3 regions of the Embleya scabrispora genome follow, and region 2 is predicted to be linked to each of the others. Evidence: riboswitches for the same ligand, from Rfam matches in the RefSeq annotation. Region 2 holds a riboswitch; each other region holds the start of a gene.
What was found. Region 2 has a riboswitch for cyclic di-AMP ahead of B4N89_RS33905 (transglycosylase family protein). Riboswitches for the same ligand answer to the same signal wherever they lie in the genome.
Positions count from the first base shown of each region.

Region 1: it holds a riboswitch for cyclic di-AMP, as region 2 does, so the genes downstream of both, B4N89_RS53070 (transglycosylase family protein) here and B4N89_RS33905 (transglycosylase family protein) in region 2, are expected to answer to the same signal.
Region 3: it holds a riboswitch for cyclic di-AMP, as region 2 does, so the genes downstream of both, B4N89_RS31645 (peptidoglycan endopeptidase) here and B4N89_RS33905 (transglycosylase family protein) in region 2, are expected to answer to the same signal.

Region 1 is NZ_MWQN01000001.1:5,713,647-5,719,897, forward strand. Features, by position in the region: gene B4N89_RS25195 (SDR family NAD(P)-dependent oxidoreductase) at 1-722, opposite strand, end outside; gene B4N89_RS25200 (Tm-1-like ATP-binding domain-containing protein) at 880-2,124, shown strand; gene B4N89_RS25205 (phosphoenolpyruvate hydrolase family protein) at 2,126-2,989, shown strand; gene B4N89_RS25210 (EthD family reductase) at 3,060-3,395, shown strand; cyclic di-AMP (ydaO/yuaA leader) riboswitch at 3,617-3,779, shown strand; gene B4N89_RS53070 (transglycosylase family protein) at 3,780-4,505, shown strand; gene B4N89_RS25220 (DUF6421 family protein) at 4,773-6,158, shown strand.
Region 2 is NZ_MWQN01000002.1:775,696-781,946, reverse strand. Features, by position in the region: gene B4N89_RS33920 (SDR family NAD(P)-dependent oxidoreductase) at 1-2, shown strand, start outside; gene B4N89_RS33915 (FAD-binding oxidoreductase) at 425-1,810, shown strand; gene B4N89_RS33910 ((Fe-S)-binding protein) at 1,807-2,946, shown strand; cyclic di-AMP (ydaO/yuaA leader) riboswitch at 3,600-3,807, shown strand; gene B4N89_RS33905 (transglycosylase family protein) at 3,876-5,090, shown strand; gene B4N89_RS33900 (glycerophosphodiester phosphodiesterase family protein) at 5,253-6,251, opposite strand, start outside.
Region 3 is NZ_MWQN01000002.1:246,718-252,968, reverse strand. Features, by position in the region: gene B4N89_RS31655 (acyl-CoA dehydrogenase) at 1-636, shown strand, start outside; gene B4N89_RS31650 (methyltransferase) at 785-2,599, shown strand; gene B4N89_RS31645 (peptidoglycan endopeptidase) at 2,749-3,723, opposite strand; cyclic di-AMP (ydaO/yuaA leader) riboswitch at 3,730-3,886, opposite strand; gene B4N89_RS31640 (DNA-binding protein) at 4,328-4,804, shown strand; gene B4N89_RS31635 (TMEM165/GDT1 family protein) at 4,816-5,400, opposite strand; gene B4N89_RS31630 (TetR/AcrR family transcriptional regulator) at 5,688-6,227, opposite strand; gene B4N89_RS31625 (DMT family transporter) at 6,224-6,251, opposite strand, start outside.

The DNA.
Region 1 (6,251 bases), on a different contig from region 2:
GAGGCCAGGAAGGCGACCGCGTCGGCGATGTCCTCGGGCCGGGTGATCCGACGCAGCGCAGAGGACCGGGTCAGCTCGGCCCGCACCTCGCTCTCCGGTACCTCGCGGCGCGCGGCGATGTCGGCGATGTATCCGGCGAGTTTGGCGTTCTCGGTGTAGCCCGCGACGACCACGTTGACCCGGATGCCGTCCGGCCCGACCTCCTTGGCCAACACCCCGGAGGCCACCTCCATCGCGGCCTTGGTCGACGCGTACGCGCCCAGTCCGACCGGCTTCGCGCGCGGCGCCTCCGAGGAGATCTGCACGATCGAGCCGCCGCCGACCGCACGCAGATGGGGCAACGCCGCCCGGGAGACGGCCAGTACGCCGAGCACGTTGATCTCGAACGCGCGCCGGAACTCGTCGGGGTCCAACTCCTCCAGGCGTCCCGACGGGTTGTATGTCGCCACGTTCACCACCACGTCCACCCGGCCCAACTCCCGGGCCGAGGTGTCCACGAGTGCGCGGCAGGCGTCCTGGTCGGCCAGGTCGGTCGGCACCGCGAGGACCCGACGGCCCGTCAGGTCCCGAATGTCGTCCGCGAGTTCGCCCAGCGGTTCGGGGCGGCGGGCGGCCAGCACCAGATCCGCGCCGTCGCGGGCCAGCGCCAGCGCCGACGCGCGCCCGATGCCCGCGCCGGCTCCCGCGACGATTGCGACCCGTGCGTCCGGTTCCTCCGCCATCGACACCCCTTTCCCGCGCGGGAAATCCGCGACTCGCCCCCCGTCCTATCGCACGGTGCTTTGCATTGCCATGATCATCCGGTTGGGTTACTGTGCGCGGCCGTTCGCCGCCGAAGCGTCAACCCGGCAAGCCGTACCGACACCACCGGAGGCACCGATGCCCACCGTCGTACTGATCGGAACGCTGGACACCAAGGGGTCCGAATACGCGTGGCTGGCCTACCGGCTGCGGGCCAGAGGCGCCGAGGTCGTGCTGATGAACGTCGGCGTCCTCGGCGACTCGCTGGCCCAGGCCGATGTACAGGCGGGCGAGGTCGCCGCCGCGGCGGGCACCGATCTGGAGGACCTGCGCACCCGCGCCGACCGGGGCGCGGCGACCACCGCGATGGCCGAGGGCGCGGCCTCGATCCTGCGCGAACTCTACGAGCGGGGGCGGGTGGACGGGGTGCTCGCGATGGGCGGCTCGGGCGGCTCGGCGATCGCCTCCCACGCGATGCGCGCGCTGCCCGTGGGCGTGCCCAAGCTGCTGGTGTCCACGATGGCGGCGGGCGACGTGTCGCCGTACGTCGGCGCGGTGGACGTGACGATGATGTACAGCGTCGTGGACATCGCCGGCATCAACCGGCTCTCCGAACGCATCCTGGGCAACGCGGCGGACGCGATCGCGGGCATGGCCGGCGGCTACGCCGAGGACCGCGCGGCGGTCGCCGGGGTGACCGGCGAGGGCCGGCCGCTGGTGGCCGCGAGCCAGTTCGGGGTGACCACGCCGGCCGTGGACGCGGCGCGCGAGCGGCTCAACGAACTCGGCTACGAGGTACTGGTGTTCCACGCCACCGGGGCCGGCGGCCGGGCCATGGAGAACCTGGCCGCGGGGGGCTTCCTGGCCGGGGTGCTGGACCTGACCACCACCGAGTTGGCCGACGACCTGGTCGGCGGGGTGCTCAGCGCGGGCCCGGAGCGGCTGACCGCCGCCGGACGCGTGGGGTTGCCGCAGGTGGTCGGCGTGGGGGCGCTCGACATGGTCAACTTCGGCCCCCGCGACACCGTTCCGCCGCGTTTCGAGGACCGGCTGTTGTACGTGCACAACCCGACCGTGACGCTGATGCGCACCACACCGGCCGAAAACGCCGAACTCGGACGGCGGATCGCCGCCAAACTGAGGGACGCGACCGGGCCCACCGCGCTGTACCTGCCCCTGCGCGGGATTTCGGCGATCGACGTCGAGGGCGGACCCTTCTACGATTCCGACGCCGATACGGCGTTGTTCGACGCGCTGCGCGCCGGCCTCGACGGGACCGCCGTCGAGCTGTACGAGGCCGCGACGGACATCAACGATCCGGCGTTCGCCAAGGCGGCGGCGGATCGATTGCACGAATTGATCACGAAGGGACATGTGGACTGAGATGAACGGACGCGAGGCGCGGGGCCGACTGCGCACGACGATCGAGCAGGGCGGCGTCGTGATCGGCGCGGGCGCGGGCACCGGATTGTCCGCCAAGTGCGCCGAGGCCGGGGGTGTGGACCTGATCATCATCTACAACTCGGGCCGCTATCGCATGGCCGGCCGGGGTTCGTTGGCGGGACTGCTGCCGTACGGCGACGCCAACGCGATCGTGGTGGAGATGGCGGGCGAGGTGCTGCCGGTGGTGCGCAGTACTCCGGTCCTCGCGGGGGTGTGCGGCACCGATCCGTTCCGGGTCATGCCGCACTTCCTGGACCAACTCGCGGCCATGGGCTTCGCGGGAGTGCAGAACTTCCCGACGGTCGGCCTGTTCGACGGTGTCTTCCGGCAGAACCTGGAGGAGACCGGGATGGGCTACGACCTGGAGGTGGAGATGATCCGGCTGGCGGCGGAGCGCGGCCTGCTCACGGCGCCGTACGTCTTCGACCCCGAGCAGGCCCGCGCGATGGCGGCGGCCGGCGCCGACGTGCTGGTCCCGCACCTGGGCCTGACCACCAAGGGCAGCATCGGCGCGACCACCGCGGTCACCCTCGACCAGGCGGTGGAGCGCGTGCAGGAGATGCGCGACGCGGCGGCGGAGGTCAACCCCGACGTGCTGGTGCTGTGCCACGGCGGCCCGATCGCCGAACCCGGGGACGCGGCGTACGTCCTGGCCCACACCACCGGCGTGGTCGGCTTCTTCGGCGCCTCCAGCATGGAACGCCTGCCGACCGAGGTGGCCATCACCGAACAGGCGCGGGCGTTCAAGAGCATCACCCCGGGTGGGGGCGTCGCCACGGCGGGCGACACTCCGGCACACCCGTAGCCGACGCGCCCGGCACACGCGTGGCGCGAAACGTACGTCCGTCCGACCACTCCGAGCGTGAGGATTCGGCATGTACAAGTTGACCGTGCTCTACGGCCACCCCGAAGACCCGGCGGCGTTCGACTCCTATTACTGGGAGAAGCACGTCCCGCTGGCCCGCACCATGCCGGGACTCACCGGCTGGACCATCGGCAAGTGCGAGCCGGATCCCTCCGGCGCGAGGCCGCCCTATTACCTGGTGGTCGCGCTGTACGCGCCCTCACGCGCGGAGCTCCAGGCGGTGCTGGACTCGCCCGAGGGCCGCGCCACGGTGGCCGACGTGCCCCATTTCGCGACCGGCGGGGCGACGTTCCTCTGGGACGAGGAGCGGGTAGTGGTTCCGGTGGAGCTGCCCGCGACGGAATAGTCCGTCGTCGACGCACGCGTGACCGCGCGGCCGCGCACCGTGTACGCCGGAGCCGTGACCTGCAAGGACGGCGACAAATAGGGCAAATAGGTGTTATTCCCCCCTATGGGGGACCTCACAAACAGCCCGAAATGTTTGCCAACCCGGCGAACCGGTGCGTAGCTTCGTGGTTGTTCGCACAAGCGGACTCCCCGGGCGGTACGCCGAATCCTGCCGCCGCCCGAGGGAAGCAGTCGATATCGACTGGCGGCAGGAGCGGGGGAACCAAGTGAGCCGACATCGGCACTGCCGATGCCTGGGGTGAAGCCATGCCTGTGACAGGCGAGGCCGGGCCAATCGTCCGAACCCGACAGCTAACTTCGTAGGCGCCCGACGAGGTAATCAATGACCTTCCGTGCCATCACCGCTCCGGTTCGTTCGCTCTCTCGTGGCCGTCGCGCCGGCATCGCCGTCGCCGCCGGCGCGGGTCTCGTCCTTCCCCTCGTGGGCATGGCGGGCAGCGCGAACGCCGCGACTTCGTCCACCTGGGACGCGGTCGCCCAGTGCGAGAGCACCGGCAACTGGAGCATCAACACGGGCAACGGCTTCTCCGGCGGTCTGCAGTTCACCCCGAGCACCTGGAACGCGTTCGGCGGCAGCCAGTACGCGGCCAGTGCCGCGCAGGCCTCCGAGGCGCAGCAGATCGCCGTGGCGGAGCGGGTCCTGGCGAGCCAGGGCCCCGGCGCCTGGCCGGTCTGCTCCGTGAAGGCCGGTCTGGGCAAGGGCGGCAACGCCAACGCCACGGCCGAGTCCTCGGCCACCGGCAAGACCAAGTCCTCGGTCGAGCCGAAGGCCGCGCCCAAGTCCGAGGCCAAGCCCGCGACCGGCAACGCGCCGAAGCTCAACGTGCAGCCCAAGCAGGACGTCGCCAAGCAGGACGCGCCGAAGTCGGCCGCGACCGGGCGGGCGTCGGGCTCCGGCACCTACACCGTCAAGTCCGGTGACACGCTGTCCGCGATCGCGGCCAAGTTCGGTGTCAAGGGCGGCTACAAGGCCCTGCACGCGGCCAACGCCGGCGTCATCGGCGACAACCCGAACGTGATCGGCGTGGGCACCAAGCTCGCCGTCTGATCCACCCGCACCACCACGTGGGCCCCGTCGAATACCTCGGCGGGGCCCACGTGCGTTCGGTGGGGCCGAAGCGGGGCGGTCGGGCGCGTTCCCCGGCCGATGGTTCGGCTGCGGACTTCGCGGGAACGAGATGATCGCATTCCCAACTTATTCGGGCAAAACGTACTGGGGACGATAAGATTGCGTTTGAATCCGCCTTGCCACGTGAAATTCTTTTGACATAGGTTCATCTGGCCGTGGTTCCTGCGTTTCCCTTGAGGGGGTTTCATGTCCGACATGACCCGCGTAGCCGTCCGTACCGCCGTCGACCACCCGCAGTGGCCGGTGCTCAAGGAAGCCGTTGCCGACCTGCGTCCGCTTCAGGCCAAGGACGGTTCGATCGAGCCGTCCGGGCATGCCGCCGCCCGCGTCCTGGTCGCCGACATCACCGCCGCCATCGCGGCACTGGCCCCGCTGTTCCCGTACGACGAGGCCTACCTCGACGCCGTCGTGGCCGATTTCCACCGCTGGGCCGAGGCCGACTTCGCCCGCCCCGACTTCCTGGACTCGCTGGTCGCCTTCCGCCCCGAGCAGAACCGGCGGGACGGCCTGGAGCACCTGGTCGTCTTCCCGATGACCACCCAGAACGGCAACCCGAACCGCAACGTCGAGGCGGTGCTGCTGCGGGTGGTGTGGCCGCAGTGGCTGGCCGACCTGGAGGCGACGCGCTACGACAACGCGATGTTCGTGCCGCTCGCGTTCGTCGACTTCACCGACGGATACGACACCGACTCGGCGGTGCTCTTCCCCGAGACCGTGGCCGTCCGCGAAGTGCCCAGGTTCACCTGGGGCGGCATCTTCTGCGACCGCGAGGCGGCCCGCTTCCGTCGGGTCGGGACCGCCGCGGCGGACACCCTCGGGCTGGAACTGCCGCCGGAGGCACAGGCGTTGGTCGAGAGCCAGCAGCTCGCCCAGAACGCGTTCGTGTTGTGGGACCTGATCCACGACCGCAGCCACATGCGCGGGCACATGCCTTTCGACCCGTTCATGATCAAGCAGCGCATGCCGTTCTGGATGTACGCCCTGGAGGAGCTGCGCTGCGACCTGACCGCGTTCCGCGAGGCGGTCGCGCTGTCCGCGGAGGGCGAGCCGACCGCGCCGCTGGTGCGCTACGCGGTGATCTTCGACCGGCTGTTCCGCTTCCCGGTCACCGGTGGACGGGTGCGCAACTACGACGGGCTCGGCGGGCAGTTGCTGTTCGCCTACCTGCATCGCGCGGGTGTGCTCGACTGGTCGGACAACCGCCTCACCATCGACTGGGACCGGATCACCGACGCGGTCCTCGGACTGTTCGACGAGGTGGACCGGCTCTACCGCGAGGGTGTCGACCGTTCGAAGGTCGGCCACTGGCTGGCCGGCTACCGACTGGTCGCCGAATACGTGCCGTCGCACCCCGGTTCGGTGTGGGCCAAGGGGACCGCCGCGCTGCCGATGGACGGGCCGCCGAAGGCGCTCGTGGACGCGGTACTGCCCGACGAGTTCCCGCTGAGCATGTTCTACGAGGCGCTGAACCGGCGGCTGCGCGACGTGATCGCGTCCACGCGCGGGATCACCGCCGACGCCCCGCAGGCGGGCCCGGGCGAGGCGCGCGAGCGGGACGCCGCGGCGTCGTGACCGTGCGGGTGCGGGTGCGGCGTGCGAGGGGTGCGATGGGTGCGCCGGATGCCCGCCGGGGTACGGGCCAGGACGAACGGCACGTGAACGAGG
Region 2 (6,251 bases):
AGCCCCCAGCCCACCAGGCCGAACCCGCAACCAGGCCGCCCCGCAGCCCAAAGCAACCAAACCCGCAGCCCATCCCAACCAGACCCGCAGCCCATCTCGCCCAAGTCCGCAACACATCCCAATCAGATCCGCAGCCCATCTCGCCCAAGTCCGCAACACATCCCAATCAGATCCGCAGCCCATCTCGCCCAAGTCCGCAACACATCTCAACCAGGTCCGCAGCCCATCTCGCCCAAGTCCGCAACACATCTCAACCAGGTCCGCAGCCCATCTCGGCCAGGTCCGCAGCCCTTTTCAGCCCGTCCGGCGTTTGAGGACAAGCGGGCCGCAGGCCGCCCTGCCGACCCCCGCCAACGACGCGACCACAGCCAACGGCGAACCCACCCATCACGACGGCCCCCCGCCCGAGGGAGACGTACGGAACATGCCCCTGTCCACGGACCTGATCGACCGCCTGAGCGCGATCGTCGGCGCCGAACACGTCCGCCACACCACCGGCGACCTGGTGCCGTACGCCCGCGACGCCACCCCCCTGTTCGACCGGCTCCCGGACGCCGTGGTCTTCCCGGCCGACACCGCCGAGGTCGCCGCCGTACTGCGCCTGGCGACCGAGCACCGCGTCCCGGTCGTCCCCCGGGGCGCCGGCTCCAACCTGTGCGCGGCCACCGTGGCCCTGAACGGCGGCATCGTCCTGGTCACCACGCGGATGAACCGCATCCGCGAGATCAGCCCCGACGAACTGCTCGCCGTGGTCGAACCCGGCGTGACCACCGCCGCCCTGGCCGACGCCGCGACCGCACACGGACTGCTCTTCCCGCCCGACCCCGGCAGCCGCACGGTCTCCACCGTCGGCGGCAACGTGGCCACGTGCGCGGGCGGACTGCGCGGCCTCAAATACGGCGTGACCCGCAATTACGTGCTCGGCCTGGAAGCGGTACTGCCCACCGGCGAGGTGATCCGCACCGGCGGCCGGCTCTGGAAGGACGTGGCCGGCTACGACCTGACCCGCCTGCTCACCGGCTCCGAGGGCACCCTCGCCGTGATCACCGAGATCACCATGGCCCTGCTGCCCGCCCCCGCCGACACGGGCACCGGGATCGCCTACTTCCCCGACCTGGCCCACGCCGGCCGCGCGGTCGCCGACATCCTCTCCGCCGGCATCGTCCCGGCCACCCTGGAATTCCTGGACCGGAGCTGCGTCAACGCGGTCGAGGACTTCGCCGCCCTCGGCCTGCGCCGGGACGCCGGCGCGCTGCTCCTGTTCGGCGACGACGGTACGTCCGACGCGGTCCGCCGCGACCTGACCCGCATGGCCGAGCTGTGCGACGCGGCCGGCGCCACGGAATGGACCCTGGCCGAGGACGTGGCCGGCGCCGAGGCACTGCTGACCGCTCGCCGGTGTTCGCTGCCCGCGCTGTCCCGCCTCGGCTCGCTGACCATCCTGGAGGACGCCACCGTGCCGCGTCCCAGGATCGCCGAGATGGTCGACCGGATCGACGCCATCGCGGACAGGCACACCGTCACCATCGCCACCTTCGGCCACGCCGGCGACGGCAACCTCCACCCCACCTGCGTGGTGGCCGACCCGAACGACACCGAATCGATCGAACGCGCGCACGCCGCCTTCGACGACATCTTCCGCACCGCGATCGAACTCGGCGGCACGATCACCGGCGAACACGGCGTCGGCGCAGCCAAGTTGCCGCACCTGCGCGCTCAACTCGGTGACGACCAGCTGCAATTGCTGAGCCGGATCAAGACCGCCTTCGATCCCGCCCGCATCCTCAATCCCGGAAAGCTCGGCTCATGACCGGTGTGTTCGACCCCGAGGAACTCTCCCGCTGCATCTCCTGCGGCTTCTGCCTGCCGGCGTGTCCGACCTACGCCGCCACCGGCGACGAGGCGTCCTCGCCGCGCGGCCGGATCAACCTGATGCGCGCGCTGGAGACCGGCCGCCTGGACGCCGACGACCCGACCCTGCTGGAACAGTCCTCGGCGTGCCTGGGCTGCCGCGCCTGCGAACCGGTCTGCCCGGCGGGCGTCCCGTACGGCTCCCTGTTGGAACAGTGGCGCGAACACCAGTGGCGCGGCAAACACCGGCCACCACTGGCCCGGCTGTTGACGATGGTGGTCAGCCTGCCGCCGGTGGTCCGCGCGATGGGCTGGGGCCGCTTCGTCCTGCCGTCCGGGCGCGGCCCCGACAAGGCGACCCGACCGGCCCCGACCGGGACACCGAAGCCGCCGACACAGCCCGGACCACCCGAGCCGCCCGCCGGCACCGGTGCCTCCCTCATGCTCGGCTGCTTCGAACGCGCCATGTTCCCCGGGGTCTCCCGCGCGGCCCGCACCCTGCTGCCCGGCCTGAAGGTGCCCGACGACCAGGGCTGCTGCGGAGCGCTGCACGCGCACAACGGCGAGTTGACCAAGGGCCGCGCCCTCGCCCGCCGCCTCGGCGAACGGCTCCCCGGCCGGATCGTCACCACCTCCGGCGGATGCGCCGCGCACCTGGCCGACGTCATCGGCCGCGACCGGGTCGCCGAACTGTCCGAGGTGGTCGACGTCTCGGCCCTCCCCGAACGCCGGGTGGCCGGCCGCCGGGTCAGGGTCACCCTCCAGGACTCCTGCCACCTGCGCAACGGCCTCGGCGTATGGCGCGAACCGCGCGAGGCCCTGTCCGCGGTGGCCGACTTCGTGGAAACCCCGGGCGCGAGCGACTGCTGCGGCGCGGCCGGCACCTACTCCCTCCTGCGCCCGATCGAATCCCGCCGCATCCTCGACCGCAAGCTGGACGCGATCGAGGCCAGTGGCGCCGACGTCGTGGTGGCGGTCAACCCGGGCTGCCTGCGCCAACTCCGCACCGGCCTGCGGCGGCGCAAGTCGCGCGTCCGCGCGGTACACCTCGCCGAATTCCTCACCACACCCCACGGCGGCGCCCGCACGCCCTGACCGTCTCGGGCCGAGTTCGGCGTATGCGACTCCACACGGGGGGAGCCGCGTACGCCGTACCCGGCCCGAGACACCCACATCCACCCGTCCCGGCACACGCAGCCGACACGAAACCGTCCGGCGGCCCGGTCGCGGTCGACACGAAGACGCCAAATCGTGGCGAAATCACTTTATGTAAGGCGAATCAAACCGAGGGTCTCCGCCACGACACCCGGTTCGAACCGCGCCGTCCCGTCGAATGCCGACACCGCGAGCGCCCGCGCCCTCGCCCTCACACCCCACGAACGGGCAGGTCGGACGGGGTTTCGACCCGTTTTCCACAGGTTCGGGACCACCGTTTTTCCCACATCCCGTGGCGCACGTCACATTCCCCGCACCCAAGGTCAGGAACTCACACGCACCGTGAACCGAGTTTCCGCGATTCTCACTCCACGCGATTCCGATATCACTCCCCGCTGAAGGTCCCGGACACAATGCGTGGACGCTTCGGGACTTTCGGTCCCGAAATTCCACCCTTCCGACCCGAATCTTCGGTTTCGGCGAAACATGATGTTTGGATCCGGGTCGGGTGTATGCGTAGCTTGGGGCTTCGCCGCACCGGTCCGGTGTTCGGCGGAATGTGTCTCCCGGTTCGCCGAATCCTGCCGCCGGAGAGGCCACGGTTACGAAACCCGAAAGGCAGGAGCGGGGGAACCAAGTGGAATGCCGTCCCGGGCGTCCGCATGTCGCGGACATCCGATAACGACGGCTTGGGGTGAAGCCGTGCCCGCCTCCTCGATACCCGAGGAGTCGACGCCGGCCGGGCGAGACTCTCCAGCCCGAATCCGACAGCTCACTTCGTAGGCGTGGGAGAAGGAAAAATCTTCGTGCAGTCGTTCATCACCCCTGCCCGCAAGCCCAAGAACGCGCGTCTCGCGCTCACCCTCGGCATGGCCGGCGCCATCGTCGCCGCCCCGCTGATCACCGGCTTCGCCACCTCCGCCACCGCCGCCCCGGTCTCCGTCTGGGACAAGGTCGCCATGGGCGAGAGCTCCGGCAACTGGCACATCAACACCGGCAACGGTTTCTACGGCGGCCTGCAGTTCACCCAGAGCACCTGGAACGAGTTCGGCGGTCAGCAGTACGCCCCGCGTGCGGACCTGGCCACCAAGGACCAGCAGATCGCCATCGCGGAGAAGGTCCTCGCCGTACAGGGCCCCGGCGCGTGGCCGAACACCTCGGGCCCCGCGGGCCTGACCCGTGGCGGCGCCGCTCCGGCCGTCTCCCCCAACGCCAAGTCGGGCTCGACCAAGAGCACCGTCAAGGTCGCCCCGAAGGTCGCCGAGAAGCCGGCCGAGTCCGCGCCGGCCCCGAAGGCCCCGAAGATCGAGGTCGTCCCGGCCGCCGAGACCAAGGCCACGACCACCACCTACTCCGTGGTCAAGGGCGACACCCTGTCCAAGATCGCCGCGGCCAAGGACGTCGCCGGCGGCTGGCACAAGCTGTACGCCGACAACAAGTCCGTCATCGGCGGCAACCCGAACCTGATCCTGGTCGGCCAGAAGCTCTCGCTCTCGGGCAAGGCCGCGGCCACCACGAAGACCGAGGCCGCGCCGAAGGCCGAGGCCAAGGTCGAGACCAAGACCGAGACCAAGCCCACCGCGTCGGTCAAGGTCGCGCCGAAGCCCGTGACCAAGGAGAAGGCCCCCGTCGTGGCCAAGGACTCCTCGGCCAAGGCCGGCAGCACCGCGGTCAACTCCTCGGGCTACGTCGCTCCGGTGAACGGCTCGCTGGGTACCGCGTTCGGCACCGGTGGCTCCATGTGGTCCAGCGGCAGCCACACCGGCCAAGACTTCGTGGTCGGCACCGGCACCTCGGTCAAGGCCATCACCTCGGGCACCGTGGTCAGCGCCGGCAACGGTGGTGCCTACGGCAACGAGGTCGTCATCAAGCACGCGGACGGCAAGTACTCGCAGTACGCCCACCTGTCCAGCATCGGCGTCCGCGCCGGCCAGACGGTGAGCACCGGCCAGCAGATCGGCCTCTCGGGCGCGACCGGCAACGTGACCGGCCCGCACCTGCACTTCGAGATCCGCACCACCCCGAACTACGGCAGCGGCATCAACCCCGTCACCTACCTGCGCGCGCACGGCGTCAACCTCTGATCCGAGCACAACCGGGAAGTTCCAGGGCCGGGCCCGTCGACCACGCGTCGACGGGCCCGGCCCTGTTCCGTGTCCGCCGAGCGCGCGGTATCGGCCGAGCGGGCACTGTCCGCCGAGCGGGCGTGTCCGCCACGCACCCGGGCGAGCAGGGCTTCCCCGACGTCAGCCCCGCGCGGGGTAGCGCTTCGGCAGCGGCAGGCCCCGCGCCGCCAGCAACTCCCGCAACCGGTCCGGGTAATCGGTGATCAGGCCGTCCACGCCGTCGTCCATCAGCTTCGCCATGGTGGCCGGGTCGTCGATCGTCCACGGCACCACCTTGATGCCCAGCCGGTGCGCCTGGTCGACCATCGCCCGGGTCACATAGGGGCGGTAGTTCGGGTCGCCGACCCTGCCGTCCTGCGGGAAGCCGTGCACCGGAGAGAACGAGGTCGCGCCGAACGACTCGATCGCCCGCAGCGGGTCGCCGCCGAAGTCGTCGATGTCCAGGCCGCCCAGCCAGGGCGAGGCGCCGGGCTTGCCGACCTGGAGGAAGTCGTAGTTGGTCAACGCGACCAGCGGCAACCGGGGTTCGATCTGACGCATCCTCATCAGCGAGCCCCAGTCGAAGCTTTGAATGGTGACCTGGCGCAACAGCCCCGCCCGGCGCACCTCGCGGGCCACGGTCCGGACGAACTGCTCGCGCGGCGCCGTCTCGTTCGGCGCGCCCGCCTCGACCTTGGTCTCCACGTTGAGCTTCACACCGTGCGCGTGCCGCCGGTCGACCAGGTCGAACACCTCGCCGAGCAGCGGCATTCGGGCGCCGGGCGAGGTGGTCTGGCCGGGGAAGCCCGGGAACTGCCGCGACCCGCAGTCGAGGGTGCGGACCTGGGCGAGGGTGAGCGTGTTGACGTACTTCCCGACGTAGGGGAACTCCGGGTCACCGGCCCGCACCGGCCCGGTGTCGGCACACTTGCGGCCGTCCACCTTGCGGTCGTGGGTGACCACGGCCCGGCCGTCCTCGGTGATCTGGACGTCCAGTTCGAGGGTGGTGACCCCCAGGTCCAGGCCCTTGGCGAAGGACGCGAGGGTGCTCTCCACGGTCAGGCCCAGCCCGCCGCGGTGCGCCTGCAGGTCGAAGGTCCTGTGCGCGTTTCCGTGGCGGTCCGCCGCGGCGGCCACTCC
Region 3 (6,251 bases), 530 kb from region 2:
ATCGACTACCAGGGCCTGGCGATGGCCTTCAACGCGGCGGGCGGCGACAACCAGTTGATCCTCCTCGACGCGGGCTGGTCGATGGCGACCGGCGTCGAGTACGAGCCCCCGGCCGCTCCCGACGATCCCCAAGCCCCCGACGCCTCGGGCCGCTCCGCCGCGCCCCTCGAACGCCACGGCTGGGCGGGCCTGTTCCGCGCCCGCGAGCGACTGCTGCACGAAGAACTCGTCGAGCGGCTGCGGATCGGCGCGGAGCGGGGAACCGACCCGTTCGTCCTGCGCAACGACTGCGCCGATGCCGCCGAGCGCCTGGGCGAGGCACACGCGGCGCGGATCACGGTCGAGGCGCTGATCCACGACGCCCGCTCGATGTTCGGGCACCGGGTGGCCGAGCCGGTGCTCGACGACCTGTGCCTGCTCCGGGTCCTGGAGGAAGTCTCGGCGCACGACGGCCGGCTCCTGGCCGCCGGCCTGCTCACCGTCGACGAGGTCCGCACCCTGTCGGCCCGGATCGACGCCGTGTGTGCCCGACTGGCGCCGCACGCCCGGGCGTTGATCGACCTGCTGGACGTACCGCCGGGCCTGGTCCGGGGCGCCCTGGCCGGGGACGACCCGATCGGCGACCTGACGACGTGACGCCCCGCCACCCCCGGGGCCACCTCCCCGGGCATCCCCCCTGACTCCCCATTCCCTCCTTATGGCGCCCCGCCCCGACCCGCGCACCCCCGCCGGGCCGTTCGGGACGCGCGCACCACCCCTCGGACCACGGACAAACGGAGCTTCGATGAACCCTGCATCTTCGACGGCCGTCCCGACCGGGATCGCCCCCGAGCACCTGTCCGATCCGGACGCCGAGCGTATCCGCGCGTTGATCGACCACGTCTGCGGACACGGCGCGGCGGACATCCTCCGGGCCGCGCTGCCGCCGGGAGTTCCCGACGCGGTCGTGGACATGGTGTCCCGGCACTGCCGCTTCGACCACGCCGCGCTGCTCGTGTTCCCGGAGCGGCTCGGTGACCTGCTCGACCGATTGCCGCACTGGGGATTACGGACCACCGAGGTCGTGCCCAGCACGGTCGTGCGCAACCGGATCGCCGAACGCCTGGGCCTGCGCGCGGAATCGGTCGAGGTACACATCGTCCGATGCGCCCTGCCCGGCGACGGGGTCGCCGCCTGCGAGGGCCGCAACCTCGAACTGTTCGCCGTGGCACCGGTCCCGGGAGCCGACTTCGCTCGACTGCGCGCCGAGGAGCGCGCCCGCAACGGCGAGACACACTTCGCCTTCCGCGTGGTCGAGCCGACTCCGGTCACCCTGCTGGATCTGCACGACCTGCTGGTGTCCCGGGACGAGGTGCTCCGGGACGGCGGCGGCTTCAACCCGCACGAGGACACCTTCGTGCTGTACTTCCGCAGCACGGGCGAACCGGCCTCGGACCGCTGGCCGCGCCGGCTGGAGATCCTGGCCACCGGTTCGTATCCCGAGGTGCTGCGGCGCCACGCGGCTTCGAACCCCGCGGCCGGTCGAGCCGGTTCGCCCCCGCGCGAGGACCTGCCGCGCGAGGACACGACACAGGAGGACCCGCCGCGCGAGGACCCGACACGCGAGATGTTGCACCTGGTCACCGGCGCGTGGGTGACCCAGGCGATCGGTGTCGCGGCGCGGCTGGGCCTGGCCGACCACCTCGGTGACGGGTCCCGGTCGGTGACCGACCTGGCCGAGGTGGCGGGCGCGGAACCGGACCGCCTGGGGCGGCTGTTGCGCCTGCTGGCCGGGCACGGGGTGGTGCGGGCCGAGGCGGACGGGCACTATCGGCTCACCGAGCGCGGCGCGCTGCTGCGCACCGATCGGGACGGTTCGCTGGCCGCGCTGGCGGACCTGTACAGCGGTCTGTTCTTCACGTCGTATCTCGGCCTGGAGCACACGGTGCGCACCGGCGAGGACGCGTTCACCCGGGTGCACGGCCGGGAGTCGTTCGAGTATTTCGCCGAACACCCGGACGAGGCCCGGTTGTTCCGGGAGGCGATGGCGTTCGGCACGATCGTCTTCGACGCGGTGCCAGCCGCCCTGGACCTGCCGCCGGCCGCGACCGTGGTCGATGTGGGGGGCGGCGACGGGGAGTTGCTTCTGCGCGTGTTGCGCGACCATCCGACCGCGCGCGGGGTGCTCTTCGAGCGGGGGCATGTGGTCGACGCCGCCCGGGAGTTGCTCGCCGCGTCGGCGGGCGGGGACCGGTGCGACCCGGTGGTCGGCGACTTCTTCACCGATCCGCTGCCCGGTGGCGGCGACCTGTACCTGTTGGCCCGGATCCTGCACGACTGGGCGGACCCGGAGTGCCTGGTCGTATTGCGGGCACTGGCCCGGGCGATGCCGGTCGACGCACGTCTGGCGATCGTCGAACGGCCGATCGTGGAGGCGTGCGGGTCGGTGTTGCCGCTGCGCTTCGACATCCAGATGATGACCAATGCCCGGGGCCGCGAGCGCACGGTGGCGGAGTATCGCGCGCTGCTGGCCGAGGGCGGCTTCGAACTGCTCGACCTGCGCCCGCTGCCGCTGGACATGGCGGTACTCACCGCCCGACCGCGTCCCGCGCAGGGCTAGCACCGGGCACACGTACGAGCACACGAGGGCACCGCACGCGCGAGGGCGCCGTGCCCCCGACCACGGTCGGGGGCACGGCGCCGAGCACTACTGCCACCGCCACTGCTGTGCGATGGTCACCCGGGCGCCGCCGCGGCCGGGTCGCGCGATCAGTTCGGGCGGGTGGCGCCGGCGATCGGCATGGTGTTGATCGAGGCGATCTCCACCGGCTTGCGCGAGTTGGCGGCGTGCACCATCTTGCCGTCGCCGATGTAGATGCCGACGTGGCTGATGCCCGAGTAGAAGAACACCAGGTCGCCGGGCTGCAGGTTGGCGATCGACACGTGCGGGTCGGCCGCGAACTGGTCGTTGGTCACGCGCGGCAGCGAGATGCCCGCCGCCTTGTACGCGGCCTGGACCAGACCCGAGCAGTCGTACGCGTTCGGGCCGGTGGCGCCGTACACGTACGGCTTGCCGACCTGCGCCTTGGCGAAGGCGACGGCCTGGGCGGCCTTGCTCGACGCGTTCGAGGAACCGCCGGTCGGCGCCTGGTTGCCCTTCGAGCCACCGGTGGCGGGCTTGGCGGCGGGCTTGGCGGCGGGCTTGGCCGCGACGTCGACCGCCGGCTTGCTCGTCGGCTTCGGCGCGGTCTTGCCGGTGACCGTGGTCTTCGGCTGGACCCGGATGCTCGGCTTGGCCGGAGCGTCCGCCTTGGGCTGCGCGGGCGCCGAGCCGGTCAGCCGCAGGGTCTGACCGATCTCGATCAGGTCCGGGCCGGACAGGAGCACGTCGCGGTTGAGCTGGTACAGGCTCTGCCAGCCGCCGGAGACCTTGTTGGTCAGCGCGAGCTGGGACAGCGTGTCACCGGCCTGGACCAGGTAGCGGGCCTTGTCCGCGGCGGTGGCGGCCGCGGGGGCGGCGGCCTCGGCCTGGACCGGGGCACTCTCGACCGCGGCGGTCGGCGTGGCCGACAGCACGGCGGAGGCGCCGGTGGGGGTCTGGTCGGTGGTGGGGACCTGCGCGTGGGCCGCACCGGCGCCGGCGACCGGGATGACGGCTCCCATGCCGGCGATGCCCACCGCCGCGACGAAGCGGCGGACGTTGGCGGGGCGAGCGGCTCGATGGCGAGCGTTTGCGGACAGCATGAAATGGGGTCCTCTCCTGTCGCCTACGAGGTGAGCTGTCGGATTCGGACTGGAGCAGCCCGGTCGCTTCACGCGACTTCACCCCTAGCCGTCACCGGAACGATCCCGGCCACGGCGATTCACCTGGTTCCCCCGCTCCCGTCGGATTGTTCGCTGTAGACATCCCGCTGCCGGCGACGGGATTCGGCGTACCGGCGGCAGGGTTCACCCGAAAGGTGAATCGGCGAGAAAGGTAGGCAATGCGATGGGGAGATCACAACCGAATCGCAGCCTTTGCCCGGAGCGTAAAGGCGGAATAAAGGCGACATCTCGGCCGGCTTCGGTCGGAAGCACCCGCGATGACGAGGGCATATCTCGGAGAGTGGCGTGACGGAGCGGTAACGGAAAATAGTCGAGATCCGTCGCCGGCCACCGGAAATGAATTGCCGCTCGAAGTCGGCTATATAATTTATGTCCGTTTTATCCGTGCGGGCTACATCACATTCGCCCGGCGGGCCGGCCGCGCCCGTGGCGGGGGCGAAATCTCATATGAACAAGATGTTCAACATGGACTGTGCGACACGATTCGTTGACACCTTTCCGTGCCTCTCGGCATGCTGTGCCCATGACGTCGAGTTCGGACACCCTCGAGACCCCCGAATCCCACGATCCCTTCAGCGCGCCCGACCCCGAGCAGGCGCGGGCCCGGCGCGTACACGCCTCCCTGTTCCGGATCGCCGAGCGGCACGCGGCCACCGACGAGCAGCGCGCGCGGCAGGTGAACCCGTACATGCTCGGCCCGCACGAGGCGATCCGCCTGGTGTCGTTCCTGCTCGGCGGCATCGCCCAGCCCGCCGACGGCGAGCCGGCGGTCGACCACGCCGACATCACCGCCGCGCTGAGCCTGATCCCGATGGCCCGGGGCGAGATGGACGACCTGGAGGCGGGGCTGCTGCGGATGGCCCGGGGGCGCGAGATGACCTGGCAGGAGATCGCCTTCGGCCTGGGCCTGGGCACCCCGCAGGCGGCCCGCCAGCGCTACGAACGCCTGCTCGGCCGCACCACCCCCGAGTCGGCGGACGACCCGGCCGCCCGGACCTGAACCCGCACGGGTCAGCCCGTGAACACCTCGACCAGCGACCAGATCGCCAGGCCGAGCATGCACACCCCGCCGATCCGCTGCACGGTCCGCAACGGCATGCGCTTGGCGATGAACCGGCCGGCGAGCAGCGCCAGCGCGGACACCGACATCAGCGCCGCGACCGAGCCGATCGCGGTGGACCAGGTGCCGTTGGTGGCGGCCAGGTTGGCGGTGGTGATCTGGGTCAGGTCGCCCCACTCGCTGATGAACACGGCCATGAAGGCGGTGGAGAACACCGCACGGAAACCGGTGATCCGCGCACCGCCGCCGTCCGCGTCCTCGTCGTCGCCACCACCACGCAGCAGCATGAACGCGCCGAAGCCGAACAGCGCGGCGGAGACCAGCTTGACGATCCACCCGGGAAGCAGGCCGAGCAGGCCGCCGGCGCCGACGGCGAGCGCGACGTGCACCGCGAACGCGGTCGAGGTACCGAACCAGACGTAGAGCGGGCGCATGCGGGTGCCCATGGCGAGCGACGCGAACATGGTCTTGTCCGGGAGCTCGGCGAGGAAGATCAGCCCGAAGGCGGTCAGGATCGCCAGGAGGTCGAGGTGCATTCCGGGTGGCTTTCTGCGAGAGCCGGGCCCCGGGTCTTCACGAAGCGCCGCTCGGCGGATTGGAGGACCACTCGGCCCGGCACGACGGGGTGCGTCCGCGAGGAACGCGGACGCGTCGTTGCCTGGCCGAAGGTCTCGCCCACCCGGGATGACCGGGCCCGGCCACCGGGAACCCGAGGGCTCCAGCATGTCGACGACCGGTTCGCGGGGCTACTCCCCTTCGCTGCTGCGACCCTACCGCACGCGGACGCCCCGCCCGAGCAGCGCCGGGCGCGCCCGAATCCGGCTCACGACGCCAGGCAGCGCGCCAGCGACCAGCGCAGTTGCTCCTCGTCCAGCGGCCTGCCCAGGGTCAGCACCTGCAACATCGTGCCGTCCAGGACCGCGACCGCCGCCGCCGCCGCGGGCGGTCCGAACCGGTCGGCCAGGAAGCCGCCGACCCCCTCGACCCAGGCCCGGGCGAAGCCGCGCAACTCGGGGCTGCGCGCCGCGGCCAGATACAACTCGTACTCGACCAGCGCCCGAGGGCGGTCCGCGAGGTATTCGGCGGTGAGCGTGGCGAGCACGCCGGGCACGTCGTCGCTGCCCCGGATCCGCGCCGCCCAGTCGTCCACCATCCGCACGGTCTCCGCCGACGCGTACGCCAACGCCGCGGCGACCAGGTCGTCGAGCGAGGCGAAGTAGTACGTGGTCGCCCCCAACGGGACCTCGGCCCGCGCCGCGACCAGGCGGTGTGTGGTGTTGCCGACGCCCACCTCGGCGATGGCCTGGACGGCGCCGCGCACGATCCGCAACCGGCGGCCCTCCGGATCCCGGGTCGCGGTCAATGCGCACCGCCCAGGTTCAGCACC